One region of the Arthrobacter pasteuri genome, then DNA from elsewhere that is predicted to be linked to it. Evidence: riboswitches for the same ligand, from Rfam matches in the RefSeq annotation. Region 1 holds a riboswitch; each other region holds the start of a gene.
The links. Region 1 has a riboswitch for cyclic di-AMP ahead of ACX80H_RS07785 (M23 family metallopeptidase). Riboswitches for the same ligand answer to the same signal wherever they lie in the genome.
Positions count from the first base shown of each region.

Region 1 (3,754 bases):
GTACGCGTCGAGGCGTCGCGGCTGGGACTGATGTCCACCGCCGTCGCCCTCGCGGCGGTCGCCACCGCCGCGGCCGGGCCGATCGCCTCCATCGCCTTCCTGTCCGGGCCCATCGCCCGCCGGCTGCTCGGCAACCGGCCGTCACTGACGATGGCGGGCCTCGTGGGTGCCGTCATCGTCCTCGGGGCGGACTTCCTCGCCGCGAACCTCATTCCCGGGACGTCGCTGCCCGTCGGCGTCGTCACCGGCGCGCTCGGTGCGCCGTTCCTGCTGTGGCTGCTCGCCACGGCGAACCGATCAGGCCAGGGAGGCTGAGAATGGCTCCGCGCCAGGACCCCGGACCGACGGACACACTGTCCGCCGAGGAACTCACACTCGCGTACGACGAGCTCACCGTCGTCGACGCTCTCTCCGTCGACCTGCCGCCCGGCCGGGTGACGGTCATCGTCGGCGCGAACGCGTGCGGCAAGTCGACGCTGCTGCGCGGGCTCGCACGGCTGCTCAAGCCAGCCGGGGGCACCGTGGTGCTCAACGGATCGGACATCCAGGGGCAGTCCACGAAGGCCGTCGCACGCGTCCTCGGACTTCTCCCGCAGACGCCGGTCGCTCCGGACGGCATCAGCGTCGCGGACCTCGTCGGTCGGGGCCGGTACCCCCACCAGGGCTGGTTCCGCCAGTGGACCCCCGAGGACGACGACGCCGTGGCGAGCGCCCTCCAGGCCACCGACACGCTCGCCCTCGCCGACCGCACCGTGGACGAGCTGAGCGGCGGGCAGCGCCAGCGCGTGTGGATCGCCATGGCCCTCGCGCAGCAGACGGGGATCCTGCTGCTCGACGAGCCCACCACCTTCCTCGACGTCACGCACCAGATTGAGGTCCTCGACCTCATCACCGACCTCAACCGGCGCTCTGGCACCACCGTCGTCATGGTGCTGCACGATCTCAACCTGGCCGCGCGCTACGCCGACCACCTGATCGCCATGCGGGACGGCCGGATCGTGGCCGAGGGGCCGCCGGCCGCCGTCGTCACCCAGGAGACGGTGTCAGGCGTGTTCGACCTGGAGTGCCGGGTCGTCGAGGATCCCGTGTCCGGCACACCCATGGTGGTTCCCATTGGCAGGTACCACGGCCCGTCCCCCGTCCGCGCCCGGACGTCCCCCGCCGGCGAGCAGGCCCGGGGCTACCGACCCAATCCCCAGGACACCGTTCCCGCCCACGTGGAGGCAGCATCATGACCGAAGTGACCCAGCGCAGCGCCCGGCGGACCGCCGCCGACACCGAACCGATGGTGCTGGCGTTTGACGTCGTGGTCACGGCCGTGCAGGACCTCAGTCCCACCTTCCGACGTATCACCTTCGGCGGTGCGTGCCTCGAGGCGTTCGGGGTGGCCGGGGACAGCCTCGACCTCCGGATCAAGATCGTCATCCCGTCGGCCGGCCGGGAGTGCCCCGACCTTCCAGGTCTGATGGAGCGCGGGAACTGGTACCAGCTGTGGCTCGGCATGGAGGCGGAGGAGCGCGGGTTCATGCGCACCTACACCGTGCGCACCGCGCGCCGCCGGGGCCCGCGGACGGAGATCGACGTCGACTTCGTCCTGCACCTCGACGACGACGGCCGCGGCGGCCCGGCGGCGGAATGGGCAGCGGCGGCCCGGCCCGGCGACCGGGTCTGCATGATCGGTCCCAACGCATCGGCGGCGCAGTGCAGGACCGCGGGCGCCTACGGCGGGATCGAATGGAGCCCCGGCCTCGCCCAGCACGTCCTGCTCGCCGGTGATGAGACCGCCGTGCCGGCCATCAGCGCCATCCTGGAGGCACTTCCCAAGGACATCAGCGGCTCCGCGTTCCTGGAGGTGCCGGACGTGGAGGACATCCAGCCGATCGAGACACGGTCGGCGGTGACCATCACCTGGCTGACGCGGGCAGGGAAGCCGCACGGCGAGCTGCTGGAGGCAGCCGTCCGGGACGCGGTGCGCGTGCCGGGCTGGGTGTCGCTCTCGGCTCCGGCCGATGTCGGGGGCGGAGACGAACCCGAGGACGTGGACATCGACAGGACCATCCTCTGGGAGACCCCGCAGCTGCTCGATGCGGCCGTCGTGCAGTCGACGGTCAACCCCGGACGACTTTCCGGCACCCAGCCCTTCTACGCATGGATCGCCGGGGAGGCTGCCGTCGTGCGCGGGCTCCGGCGCTACCTGGTGCGGGACGTGGGCGTGGACCGGAAGCAGGTCGCCTTCATGGGCTACTGGCGCAAGGGGCGCGCGGAACTGGCCTGACGCAGCCGTTCCGAACCGCTTCCCGCACCCCTTAGGTGCCGGGCGACCTCTATCACATTTATCCCCAGAAGCGATAACGAAATTGTAACTTCGCGTGCTCTGACCTACTGTTTTAAGTAGTCAAAGCTGGATTACACATCCAGGTCCGTACGCCTAACCCTGTCAGCGGACCGCCTGAACACACTGTGACAGGGGTGGAGGACCCACGTTCCGGCGGCCTGAGCCGCCTCGGGGTGAAGCCCTTCCATGCTACTTCGGCCATTCCCGCGGCATTCCCGCGGTAGAGGGTCGCGCAGAGGGGCCGAGTCAACTCTTGCTCGAATCCGACAGCTAACTTCGCCGGCGTTCCAGAGAGGTAAGCACTTGATCCATACCGCCATGCCCGAACACCGTCGCGCGTCCGACGATCACGCCCCGCAGAGGGCCTCGCAGCCGACGCGCCGCGACCTCCGGCACGAAAGGGCCGACGGTACGACGCCGCTCGCACGACTGCGCGGAAACGCCGCCACGGCCGGCATCGTCCTCGCCTCGGCGGGACTGCTGCTCGGTGCCGTCGCGCCCTCGGCGACGACGGCCGCCCCTGCAGCAGGCGCCCAGGCCGTCACGGCTGCCGCCGAGGCGCCCGTGACCTTCACCCTCGAGGGAGCCGGCAGGGTCGTGGAGGGCGTCGCGCCGGGTATCGCGAGTGCCCGGGCCCTCTCCGCGTCACTCACTCCTGCACTCAGGGACCGCAAGGCCTTCGAGTCCCCGGTGGACAACCCGGTCGAGGCCTCCGCCTTCGGCTACCGCGTCAACCCGCTGAGTGGGGCTGCCGATGAGCTCCACGAGGGCCTGGACTATGCCGGCGCCTGCGGGACGCCGGTCAAGGCCGCGGATGCCGGCACCGTCGTCGACTCCGGCTGGCATGCCTACGGCGGGGGCCAGCGCATCGTGGTCGACCACGGCGGAGGGCTGGACACCACGTACAACCACCTGAGCGCCATCGACGTGCCGGCCGGCACCAAGGTGAAGCGCGGGGACGTCCTCGGGGCCGTCGGCAGCACGGGGAACTCCACCGGCTGCCACCTCCACTTCGAGGTGATGATCGACGACAAGAAGGTCGACCCGAAGCCCTGGCTGTAGCCCGGCCGGTCCTGGCCCGCCGGTGAACCGCCAGGTGGACTGCTAGGGCAGCGGCTCGCTGACGACGGCGGGGTCCTTGTACCCCAGCGGCATCCGCAGGCGCAGCGAATTCGGCTTCACCTCGAAGGCCATGTGCGTGGCCTTGCCGAGAGGATCGCCGTCGAGCTGCACCTCCAGCGGTTCGTGCAGGGTGACCTCGGCGGTGCGGCACTGGAAGTACTCCAGTGACGGGTCCTTGCCCTTGCCGCGGGTGAAGAGCTTCCCGGCGACGGCCAGCCAGCCGAGCTTCCCCCGGGGCGCCAGGGTCATGAGGTCCATCAGGCCGTCGTCGATCTTCGCACCCGGGAAGATCTCGAG
Region 1 covers NZ_JBTNDO010000001.1:1,657,037-1,660,790, reverse strand. Annotated here, with positions in the region: gene ACX80H_RS07800 (FecCD family ABC transporter permease) at 1-315, shown strand, start outside; gene ACX80H_RS07795 (ABC transporter ATP-binding protein) at 318-1,235, shown strand; gene ACX80H_RS07790 (siderophore-interacting protein) at 1,232-2,275, shown strand; cyclic di-AMP (ydaO/yuaA leader) riboswitch at 2,437-2,635, shown strand; gene ACX80H_RS07785 (M23 family metallopeptidase) at 2,639-3,397, shown strand; gene ACX80H_RS07780 (diacylglycerol/lipid kinase family protein) at 3,440-3,754, opposite strand, start outside.

Region 2 (3,754 bases), on a different contig from region 1:
CGTCGGCACCTTTGGGCTCAACTTCGCCGTCTTCATCGCCGCCATGGCCCGCACCGAGTTCGGGCAGGATGCGGGGGTCTTCGGCGTCCTGTCATCGGTGATGGCCGTAGGGTCGGTCGCCGGAGCCCTGCTGTCCGCCCGACGGGACCGACCACGGCTGCGGTTCATCTTCGGGGCATCGGCCGCGTTCGGCGTCGCCTGCATCCTCGCCGCCGTGGCCCCGAACCTCTGGCTGTTCGGAGCGGCCCTCGTGCCGGTGGGGCTGTTCGCGCTGACGCTGATGACCAGCGCCAACGCCTACGTGCAGACGACCACGGACCCGGTGATGCGCGGTCGCGTCATGGCCCTCTACTTCGCCATCTTCCTCGGCGGGACCCCGCTGGGCGCGCCCGTCGTGGGCTGGGTGTCCGACGCCTTCGGCCCGAGGTGGAGCCTCGGGGTGGCCGCCGCCTCGGGGCTCATTGCGGCCGCGGCGGGCATCTTCTGGGCCTGGCGGTACCACGAGGTGCGGCTGCGCTACGACCGTTCGGCGCCCCGCCGGCTCCGGCTGGACCACGAGGCGACGGACGGGACCTCCTAGAGGAAGTTTCCGACCACGTGGTCGATGCAGGCGATGAGCGCCGAGACGTCCTCGGGATCGATGGCCACGAAGGTGGCGATGCGCAGCTGGTTGCGGCCGAGCTTGCGGTAGGGCTCGACGTCGACGATGCCGTTCGCGCGCAGGATGGCGGCGATGCGTGCCGCGTCCACGGTGTCGTCGAAGTCCACCGTCACGATCACGTTGGAGCGGTCCTCGGTGCGGGCCACGTAGGGGCTCGCCACCGGTGAGGCCTCCGCCCACGAGTAGATGCGCCCGGCGGAGTCCGCGGTGCGGGCTGCAGCGAAGGGCAGGCCGCCCTGGGCGTTCAGCCATTCGACCTGCGCGTCCAGCGTGACCAGCGTGGACAGCGACGGGGTGTTGTAGGTCTGGTTCAGGCGGGAGTTGTCGATCGCCGTCTGGAGGTTCAGAAAGTCCGGGATCCACCGGTCGCCGGCGTTGATCCGCGCGGCACGCTCCAGCGCGGCGGGGGAGAAGAGCCCGAGCCACAGGCCGCCGTCGGAAGCGAAGTTCTTCTGCGGGGCGAAGTAGTAGACGTCGGCCTGCGAGACGTCGACGTCGAGGCCGCCGGCCGCGGATGTGGCGTCGACGAGGACCAGGGCGCCGTCGTCCGCCCCCTCCACCCTCCGTACGGGAGCCGCGACCCCTGTCGAGGTCTCGTTCTGCGGCCACGCGTAGGCGTCGACGCCGTCCTCCGCGACGGGGTCGGGGCGGGTGCCGGGCTCGGCGGTGATGATGCTCGATGCGTCGAGGAACGGCGCCTTGTCAGTCGCGGAGGCGAACTTCGAACCGAACTCGCCGAAGGAGAGGTGCTGCGCCTTCCGTTCGACGAGGCCGAACGCCGCCACGTCCCAGAACGCGGTCGACCCGCCGACGCCGAGGACCACCTCGTACCCCTCGGGGGCGCCGAAGAAGGTGCTGAGCCCCTCACGCACCCGCCCCACCAGGTTGCGGACGGGAGCCTGGCGGTGGGAGGTCCCCAGCAGCGACGGCCCGGCGGCCACCAGTGCGTCGATCTGCCCGCTTCGCACCTTCGACGGACCTGCGCCGAAACGCCCGTCCGCGGGCAGCAGGTGTTCGGGGATGCGGGGCAGGTCGCTCATGGTCGCTCCAGCTGTGTCGGTGGCGGGTATCGCCCTCATTCTGCCCCAGCGGCGGTCGGCCCTCCATTTGTGAACGCCGGAGCGGGACACCCCTGCGCCGGCCGGCGGCGGCTCCTGGCTGATTGCCGGGCGCGTCGCGCCATGGGTTAACCTTGGGAGGCGTGGGGCGGAGCTGGCTGTGCCGGCCGTGGCACCCCCACCGGCGTGAGGCATTCCAGCCGCGCGACCTCACCGCACCAAGGAGCTGAACCGCATGACGGACCTCATCGACACCACCGAGATGTACCTGCGGACCATCCTTGAGCTCGAGGAAGAGAACATCGTTGCCCTCCGCGCCCGCATCGCCGAGCGGCTTCGCCACTCGGGTCCGACCGTCTCCCAGACCATCGGCCGCATGGAACGCGACGGACTCGTGGTCGTCTCCGGCGACCGGCACCTCGAACTGACCGAACTGGGGCGCCGCAGGGCCACCGGGGTCATGAGGAAGCACCGCCTCGCGGAGCGGCTCCTGAGCGACGTCATCGGACTCGACTGGGCCTACGTCCACGACGAGGCCTGCCGCTGGGAGCACGTCATGAGCGAGCGCGTGGAGCGCCGGCTCTACGAACTCCTCGGAAAGCCCTCCGAATCTCCCTACGGCAACCCGATCCCGGGGCTCGAGGCCATCGGCGGCGTCCAGTCCGAGCTGTTCACCGACGGCGTCGTCACGCTGCTCTCCGCGATGGGCACGTACTCGCCCGAGAAGCAGGTCACGCTCGTGCGGCTGGCCGAGCCGATCCAGGTGGATCCGGAACTCCTCACGCAGCTCGACGAGGGCGGACTGCGCCCGGGCGCGCAGCTGAACCTCGAGTCCGTCGGAGGGTACGTCTCCGTGCGCGTGCCCGGCGTCGAGGGAGCGCTGGAACTACCTCCCGAGGTGGCGTCCCACGTGTTCGTATCCATCGCGGCGTAACCGCCGTCACCAATAACACACCATTCTGTGACCAGAATGTGACATAACCGGCATTCGTGTTGTACGGTTCATTTCGTGCCAAATTCGCTCTAGATCCGGCACCCTCCTGCAAATCGCCTAGCTCTGCCATTGCTCGAGGTCCGTCCGCACCATCGCATGGCAGAGGCGGGGGAACCAAGTTTCGGGTTTCTTTCGAGAAATCCTTGGGGTGAAGTCGCTGTTACCGCAGCGGCCGGGTGACTCCCATCCGAATCCGACAGCTCACCTCGCAGGCGTTGGGAGAGGTAATCCAACGTGTCCACCAGCTCTTTGCTGGGCCGCCACCGCGCGCCCCAGAACGCCAACCCGCTGACCGCTCTTTCCGCCGCAGTAGCGTCGAACGCAGGATCGGTCGGCCGCCAGGCCGCCGTCATCGCCGCGGCTTCCGGCCTCGTGCTGACCAGCGGAGTTGCAGCCAACGCCGCCGATCTCCAGCCGCAGCGCGACGTCGCATCCTCCAGCATCACCCTTCCCTCGGCCCGCCAGGCCGTCGTCGCGTCGTCCAAGACCGTCGTGTCCTTCAACAGGACCGCGGTGAAGGTCCACGCCAAGCCGGTCGTCGCCAAGAAGGCCCCGGTCGTCGAAGCCCCCGTCGCTCCGGCTCCCGTCGTCGAGGCTCCTGCTGCTGAGGCTCCCGCCGCTCCCGCTCCCGTCGTGAAGGCTCCCGCAGCTCCGGCTCCCGCCGTCCAGGCTGCCGCTGCCGTCCAGGCCGTCGCTGCTCCCGCGCCGGCTCCCGCAGCTGCCCCTGCACCTGCCCCCGCCCCTGCACCTGCTCCCGCACCCGCACCTGCTCCCGCACCCGCACCTGCTCCCGCCCCTGCGGTCTCCTCTGGTGTCGCCGCGACGATCGCCGCCGCTGCCAAGGGCCAGCTCGGCGTCATGCAGGACTGCACGCGCCTGGCCAGCAACTCCCTCGCCGCTGCCGGCATCAACTTCCACGGCTGGCCGGCAGGCTACCTCTCCCTGGGCCGCACCGTGAGCGCCGGCGAGGCCATCCCGGGCGACCTCATCTACTACGCCGACGGCGGCATGGGCGCAGCCCACATCGCTGTCTACATCGGT
Region 2 covers NZ_JBTNDO010000002.1:417,571-421,324, reverse strand. Annotated here, with positions in the region: gene ACX80H_RS13040 (MFS transporter) at 1-580, shown strand, start outside; gene serC (phosphoserine transaminase) at 577-1,701, opposite strand; gene ACX80H_RS13030 (iron-dependent transcriptional repressor DtxR) at 1,955-2,653, shown strand; cyclic di-AMP (ydaO/yuaA leader) riboswitch at 2,765-2,942, shown strand; gene ACX80H_RS13025 (NlpC/P60 family protein) at 2,948-3,754, shown strand, end outside.
Region 2: linked by a shared signal. The riboswitch ahead of ACX80H_RS13025 (NlpC/P60 family protein) and the one ahead of ACX80H_RS07785 (M23 family metallopeptidase) in region 1 are both predicted to bind cyclic di-AMP.

Region 3 (3,754 bases), on a different contig from region 1:
TCCTCGTGGTGCGCCGTACCGGCTCCGACGTCAGCTGGACCGAGGGGCGCGACGTGTGGTGGCACGACGTCGTCGACACCGCTCCCGCGCACCACGAGCCGGAAGCTTTCGACGCCGAGACGCCGCTGTTCATCATGTACACCTCCGGTACGACCGGGAAGCCGAAGGGGCTGGTGCACACCTCGGGGGGCTACCTCACCCAGGCGTCGTGGAGCTTCGAGCACCTCTTCAGCAATCCCGATCCGTCGCTGCGGGACCGGGACGTCCACTGGTGCACCGCCGACCTCGCGTGGGTCACGGCGCACACGTACGAGCTGTACGGGCCGCTGTCCAACGGCGCCACGCAGGTCATCTTCGAGGGCACCCCGAACACACCGCATCCCGGCCGCCACTTCGAGATCATCGAACGCTACGGCGTCACCAGCTACTACACGGCGCCCACCCTGGTCCGGTCACTGATGGGCTGGTTCCCCGACGGCGTCCCGTCCTCCTACGACCTCTCCAGCATCCGCGTCCTGGGGACGGTCGGTGAGGCGGTGAACCCCGAGGCGTGGCGCTGGTTCCGGAGGAACCTCGGCCGCGACGAGGTTCCCGTCGTCGACACGTGGTGGCAGTCCGAGACCGGGGCCACGGTCCTCTCACCCAGCCCCACGGACACCGACTTCAAGCCCGGCTGCGCCGCGCGCCCCCTCCCGGGGGTCAGCACCCGGATCGTCGACGAGGAAGGCCGGCAGGTGCGTCCCGGGGTACAGGGCCTGATCGTCGTGGACCGCCACGGCCCGGCCATGGCGCGCACCGTCTGGGGCAACCCGCAGCGCTACCTCGACTCCTACTGGCGGAAATTCGCCGCGCAGGGCTGGTTCCTCGCCGGCGACGGCGCGCGGTACGACGACGACGGCGACACCTGGATCCTGGGGCGCGTGGACGACGTCATCAACGTCTCCGGCCACCGCCTCTCCACGATCGAGATCGAGTCGGCGCTCGTGGCGCACCCGCTCGTGACCGAAGCCGGAGCCTGTCCGGTCCCCGACCCGCTGACGGGCCACGCCATCGCGGCCTTCGTGGTGCTGGCGCCGGGCGCGGATCCGGACACGGACGTGTCGGCCACGCTGCGCGCGCATGTCGCGGAGGCCATCGGACCGATCGCGCGGCCCTCGGCCGTCGTCGTCGTGCCGGACGTGCCCAAGACGAGGTCGGGGAAGATCATGCGTCGCCTGCTGACGCAGCTGTACGAGGGCACCCCGCTCGGGGACACCACCTCGCTGCAGAACGAGGGCTGCATTCCCGGCATCCAGGACGTCCTGGCCGGCAGGCGCTGACCCGCGTCGAAGACCGGCCCGCGTTAAAAGAGGAAGCGGCAGGCGCCCCGTCCAAGCACCTGCCGCTTCCCGCGTATGGTCCGTTCCGGTACTAGCCCGCTACCCGAACGAAGGATGCCCCCGGGAGGTCCGAGAGGGGGTGCTGCATGGTGAGGTTCGAGCCGTTCATGCCGCTGCTGATGACCTGGCCACCGCCGACATAGATGGCCACGTGCCCGGCCGTGATGACGATGTCGCCGGGGGCCGGGGTCGCCACGGTGGAGCCGAACTGGAAGAACTGCGACGGGCCGAGGTCGCCCACGGAGATGCCGGCGGCACGCAGCGCCTTCTCGACCAGCACGGTGCAGTCCTGGATCGCGCCCGCTGAGAGCTGCGCCTGGGCCGACGCCACAAGGGTGCCGGCGACGCCGCTGGAGGAAGCGATCGGGGTGATGTCCGCCGAGGCGAGGTACACGCTCGATGCGGGGGCAGCGGCGACCGAGGCCGGCGCAACGGCTGCGGCCTGCTGGACCGGCGCTGCCGGGGCGATAGCGGGTGCCTGCTGGGTGACCGCTGCCGCAGCGTTGGCCACGGGAACGGACACGACGGGAACAGACACGGTCTGCGCCGGGGCCTGCGCTCCGCCTCCGGTCGGGATGGCGATGCTGTCGCCCGGGAAGATCACCGATGTGAGCAAGAGGCCGTTGGCTGCGAGGACCGCAGTCAGGTCCACCCCGTAGGCGGCCGAGATCGCGCCGAGGGTGTCGCCGCCGACGACGGTGTGGATGGCGCCCGATACGGCAGGTGAAGCGGCGGGTGCCGGAGCCGGTGCAGGGGTCGGTACGACCGACGCAGCGGCAGCAGCGGGAACCGAGGCCGTGCGCTGGTCGGAGTATTCACCGGCGTGGGCGGTGCCCACCGCGCCGAGCGCGAGGCCCGAGGTGACGGCGACGATGGCGATCGGACGGCCGACGGCGGTGGCGTGGGCCTTCGCTGCGCGGGACAGGCCCGTCAGCGCGATGTTGCCGTCGATGTCGGCACGGTGGCGCGCCGGGGAAGTCTTTCGTGACATGGATGTATACCTCTCCCATGCCTGCGGGGTGAGCTGTCGGGTTCGGATGGGAGTCACCCGGCCGTGGGCATCAACGGTTGGTGATGCGATACGACTTAACCCCGAGGACGCTGACAGGTGGTCCTGCGCGCCCGGTGGAACTGTGGTTCCCCCGTCCCCGCCTCGGTGATGTGCGTATCCCGTTCGGCGGCAGGGCTCGGCAATCCATCCGGGAGGGCCTCCTATGAACGGAGGCACGCGACGACGATACCCAGCGCTCCCCGCGTTTGTCACATTTGCATAACGGCCCGTACCCTATGCGCGGCATGACGGCCCGTGCCCTACGCGCGGAGGGACCGCCAGCGACGGAAGGCGAGGACCGTACCGCCCGCACTGAGAGCCAGCAGCACCCACTGCTGCACATAGAACCAGGCGGAGGCCGCCGACCCGGCACTGCCCGCGACCAGCAGGATGCTGCTCCCCAGGGTGACGGTCAGCACGACACCGACGCAGAAGAGCGTGTTCCAGAGCTTGCGTTCCTGCGTGCGTCCCGCGGACTTCCAGCTATCCATTCCTCCACCCTAGGCAGGAGAGCTCACACCCGGTGATGCATCCCTGCCACTGGGCGACATATTGTTTGGATCTGCGGCGCCCCGGTGTCACACTCGACGTGACCATCCCGAGCGGCTGAGAGATCTGGCTCACTGACGCCGCAGCAACCCTGGCCCCGCACCATCGCGGCGACATTAGGGTGCTACTGCCAGACCGATGGAGGAAACCATGAGCATCGCCGACCTTTCCACGCCCCTCAAGTTCGCCTACTGGGTCCCCAACGTCAGCGGTGGCCTGGTGGTCTCGACCATCGAGCAGCGCACCAGCTGGGACTTCGACTACAACAAGAAGCTCGCTCGCATCGCCGAGGACGCCGGCTTCGAGTACGCCCTCTCCCAGACCCGCTACGCCGCGTCCTACGGCGCGGACAAGCAGCACGAGGCGACGTCGTTCTCCCTCGCCCTGCTGGCGGCCACCGAGAAGCTGAAGGTGATCGCCGCCGTCCACCCGGGCATGTGGCACCCCGGTGTGCTCGCGAAGTACATCATCACCGCCGACCACATCTCGAACGGCCGCGCCGCCGTCAACATCGTCTCCGGCTGGCTGAAGGACGAGTTCACCAACTTCGGCCTCGAATGGCTCGAGCACGACGAGCGCTACGTCCGCACCGAGGAGTTCATCCGTGTGCTGCGCGGGCTCTGGACGGAGGAGGGCTACAGCCAGGCGGGCAAGTACTACAACATCAACGACTTCACCCTGAGTCCGGCTCCCGTGGACGTTCCGGGGCGCCCCCACCCCGAGGTCTTCTTCGGCGGGAACTCGACGGCGGCCCAGGCCACCGCGGGCCGCGTGG
Region 3 covers NZ_JBTNDO010000003.1:144,950-148,703, forward strand. Annotated here, with positions in the region: gene acs (acetate--CoA ligase) at 1-1,319, shown strand, start outside; gene ACX80H_RS13880 (LysM peptidoglycan-binding domain-containing protein) at 1,411-2,370, opposite strand; cyclic di-AMP (ydaO/yuaA leader) riboswitch at 2,374-2,555, opposite strand; gene ACX80H_RS13885 (hypothetical protein) at 2,691-2,921, opposite strand; SAM riboswitch class I at 3,021-3,124, shown strand; gene sfnG (dimethylsulfone monooxygenase SfnG) at 3,130-3,754, shown strand, end outside.
Region 3: linked by a shared signal. The riboswitch ahead of ACX80H_RS13880 (LysM peptidoglycan-binding domain-containing protein) and the one ahead of ACX80H_RS07785 (M23 family metallopeptidase) in region 1 are both predicted to bind cyclic di-AMP.

Region 4 (3,754 bases), 1.1 Mb from region 1:
GGGAGGATTGCAAGGGTCTGTGCTCCGAATGCGGAGCCCGGCTCAACGATGATCCGGACCACCACCATGAAGTTTTGGATCCTCGCTGGTCAGCCCTTGCAGGGCTGGCGGGCACCGCCGCTGAGAATGACGCGGCAACCAAGTCAGAGTCAGACGAGAGAGAAGAGAGTTAGCCGTGGCTGTCCCGAAGCGGAAGATGTCCCGCGCGAATACCCGCGCACGCCGGTCCCAGTGGAAGGCAACCGCCCCCAAGCTGGTCAAGACCATCGAGAACGGCCGCGTCACCTACAGCCTCGCCCACCAGGCCAAGGTTGTCACCGACTCAGCCGGTACCCCGCTGTTCCTCGAGTACAAGGGCCGCAAGGTAGCCGACGTCTGACAACGGACCATGGCCTGCCGCACGCCCGGTGCTGCGGCAGGCATCCGTCCGATGCTGGATCAGCTGATGCGGTTGTGAAGAATACAGCAGAACTCACGAGGCGTCTCGGTGTCGATATCGACACCGAGACGCTTCGTCTTGCCCTGACGCACCGGTCCTACGCCTACGAACAGGGCGGGATCCCCACGAACGAGCGCCTGGAGTTCCTCGGCGACTCCGTGCTCGGCCTGTCGGTGACGGACGCGCTGTACCGGGACAATCCCGGTCTGTCCGAGGGTGAACTGGCGAAGCGGCGCTCCGCCGTCGTCAGCACCAAGGCGCTGGCGGGGGTTGCCCGTTCCCTCGATCTCGGCAACTACGTGCTGCTCGGCCAGGGTGAGAAGCTCACCAACGGCCGAGACAAGGCCTCCATCCTCGCGGACACGATGGAAGCCGTCATCGGGGCGGCGTACCTGAGCCACGGGATCGAGACCGCACGCGCAATGGTCATGCGGCTCATCGGACCGCTCCTGCGGGACTCCGCGGTCCTCGGAGAGGGCACCGACTGGAAGACCCGTATCCAGGAGACCGCCGCCGCCCGTCGCCTGGGGCTGATCGACTACCAGGTCGAAGGGACCGGCCCCGACCACGCCCGTACCTTCACGGCGCGCCTGGTGATCGGCGGCGTCGACTACGGATCCGGCTGCGGGCACTCCAAGAAGGAAGCGGAGCAGGCTGCGGCGGCCGAGTCCTGGCGACTCCTTGCGGACGCATCCGGGGTTCCTGCGGACGTCAGGCCCGACGCGGTCGGCGGGTCCGCCGCGGACAGGGCCTGAGTGCCTGAACTCCCCGAGGTCGAGGTGGTACGCCGGGGCCTGGCGCGCTGGGTGACCGGGCGGACCGTCGAGGACGTCGACGTCCTCGACGCGCGATCGCTTCGACGGCATGTCCACGGGGTCGAGGATTTCCGCGGCAACGTCACGGGCGCCCGCGTGACGGACGTCGTCCGCCGCGGGAAGTTCCTCTGGATGATCCTCGAGGATCCGGACGGCCCCTCCAGCGCTCCCTCCAGTGCTCCTTCCACCGCCCTCATGGCCCACCTCGGGATGAGTGGGCAGCTGCTCATCGAGGAGCCCGACGCGCCGCTGGAGAAGCACCTGAAGGTGCGGCTGAGACTGTCCGCCGCAACCGATGCGGACGGCACTCCGCTTCCGGCAGACCTGCGCTTCGTGGACCAACGGATCTTCGGCGGTATGTTCGTGACGGACCTCGAGCGGACGACCGATGGCCGGCCGGGCGGGCTCGGGGGCGGAAGCCTCCCGTTCATACCCCGGCAGGCCGCGCACATCGCCCGCGATCCCCTCGACCCCGCGTTCTCCACGGAGTCCTTTCACCGCCGGCTCCGGGAGCGGAGGACAAGCCTCAAGCGCGCACTCCTCGACCAGGGCCTCATCTCGGGCATCGGGAACATCTACGCCGACGAGGCCCTGTGGGCGGCGAGGATGCACTACGCGCGTCCCACCGACACCCTCCGCCGGCCGGACACCCTCCGCGTCGTCGAGGCGGTCACGACCGTGATGCGGCGGGCCCTAGAGGCCGGCGGCACCAGTTTCGACTCGCTGTACGTCAACGTCAACGGAGCGTCCGGCTACTTCGCGCGCGATCTGGAAGCCTACGGGCGTGCCGGGCAGCCCTGCCGCCGGTGCCTGTCGGAGGGCCGGACGACCCTCCTGCGACGGGAGGCCTTCATGAACCGGTCGTCCTTCCTCTGCCCCGTCTGCCAGCCAAGACCGCGCAACGCGCGATCCTAGCCGAGGCCCCGGAACCCCGTCGTCGTGCGGGGTTCGTGACCCAAACGTGACAAGACGCGTCCGACCGCGTACGGTTAAGCCCGCGCCCGGTCCACCACGGACGGGCGCCCATCCTCGCACTGCCTAACCCTGTCGATGAGGATGGACCGTTCGCTCAACACGTTCGACAGGGGCGGGGGAACCAATAGCGGACTCACCTGAGAGTCCTTGGGGTTAAGACGCGCGTAGACCAGCACCGGGGGCGGTGGTCTACGGGAAACGCGTCCGGATGTCCCATCCGAACCCGACAGCTAACTTCGTAGGCATTGGGAAAGGCAACAGCATGTCCAAGAAGAACACTTCCGCGCGCCACCGGGCAGTCCCCACGCGCACCAACCCCCTCGTCACCGCATCCCGCGCGGTCAGCGCCTCTGCTTCGGTGGCCGGCAAGCCCGCCGCCGTCGTCGTTGCCGCATCCGGCATCATGCTCGGTGCAGCGCTTCCGGCAAGCGCCGCCGGCGAGATCAGCGTCCAGTCCACCAGCACCCAGCCGGCAGCGGCGACCACCGCTGCGGCAGGTACCTACACCGTCCAGGCCGGGGACACCCTCGGCAGCATCGCAGCAGCCCACGGCGTGAGCCTCCAGGCCGTCTTCACGGCCAACGGCCTCGGGTACAGCTCGGTCATCTACCCCGGCCAGTCGATCTCCCTCGGCGGTTCCGCTGCACCCCAGCAGTACTCCGTCCAGTCCGCAGCCATCCTCGCGGCCCCCGCAGCCGCACCGGTCGCTGCTCCCGTAGCCGCTCCGGTCGCTGCTCCCGTAGCCGCTCCGGTCGCTGCTCCCGCAGCTGCTCCGGCAGGCAACTCGACGGGCCTCAGCACGCAGGCCGCAGCCTTCACGCCGGTAGCGACCAGCGGCATCACCGCGACCGCGATGCAGGGCCTCGGCTCGGCATACGTCTACGGCGGCACCTCCTTCGGCGCCTGGGACTGCTCCGGCTTCGTGCAGTGGGTCTACGCACAGAACGGCGTCAGCCTGCCGCGCACCACCTGGTCGCAGTTCGCGGCCCTGACGCCCACCAGCAACCCCCAGCCGGGCGACCTGGTGAGCCAGAACGGCGGCAGCCACGTCGGTATCTACCTCGGCAACGGCGAGATGATCAGCGCGCTCAACCCCTCGCAGGGAACGCTCGTGCACTCGGTCAACGCCATGTCGGTGGACGGCTACTACACGCGATAACCCTGCACCGGCCCTGCGCCGGTACCAGGACGATACGAAGGAAGGGCGGGATGCACAGCATCCCGCCCTTCCCTGTCTGTTCCGTCGGTCGGTTCCTGGTGCCGGGGTCAGCCGCGGTAGTGCGCCGCGAGCCGCTCGAGGCCCTCCTCGATGCTGACGGACGGCTGCCAGTCCAGCACCGCCCGCGTGTGCCGCTGGTCGAACCAGTGCGCCGTGGAGAGCTGTTCGGCCAGGAAGCGGGTCATGGGAGGCTCCTCCGCGCGTCCGAGTGCTAACCATGCCCGTTCGATGACCGCACCCGCGCCCCGGGCCAGTGGCCCCGGCACCGACCATGCGGGGGGACGGACGCCGCCGGAGCGGCAGATG
Region 4 covers NZ_JBTNDO010000001.1:582,789-586,542, reverse strand. Annotated here, with positions in the region: gene ACX80H_RS02815 (YceD family protein) at 1-173, shown strand, start outside; gene rpmF (50S ribosomal protein L32) at 176-379, shown strand; gene rnc (ribonuclease III) at 454-1,194, shown strand; gene mutM (bifunctional DNA-formamidopyrimidine glycosylase/DNA-(apurinic or apyrimidinic site) lyase) at 1,195-2,169, shown strand; cyclic di-AMP (ydaO/yuaA leader) riboswitch at 2,311-2,489, shown strand; gene ACX80H_RS02795 (NlpC/P60 family protein) at 2,492-3,388, shown strand; gene ACX80H_RS02790 (NAD-dependent epimerase/dehydratase family protein) at 3,496-3,754, opposite strand, start outside.
Region 4: linked by a shared signal. The riboswitch ahead of ACX80H_RS02795 (NlpC/P60 family protein) and the one ahead of ACX80H_RS07785 (M23 family metallopeptidase) in region 1 are both predicted to bind cyclic di-AMP.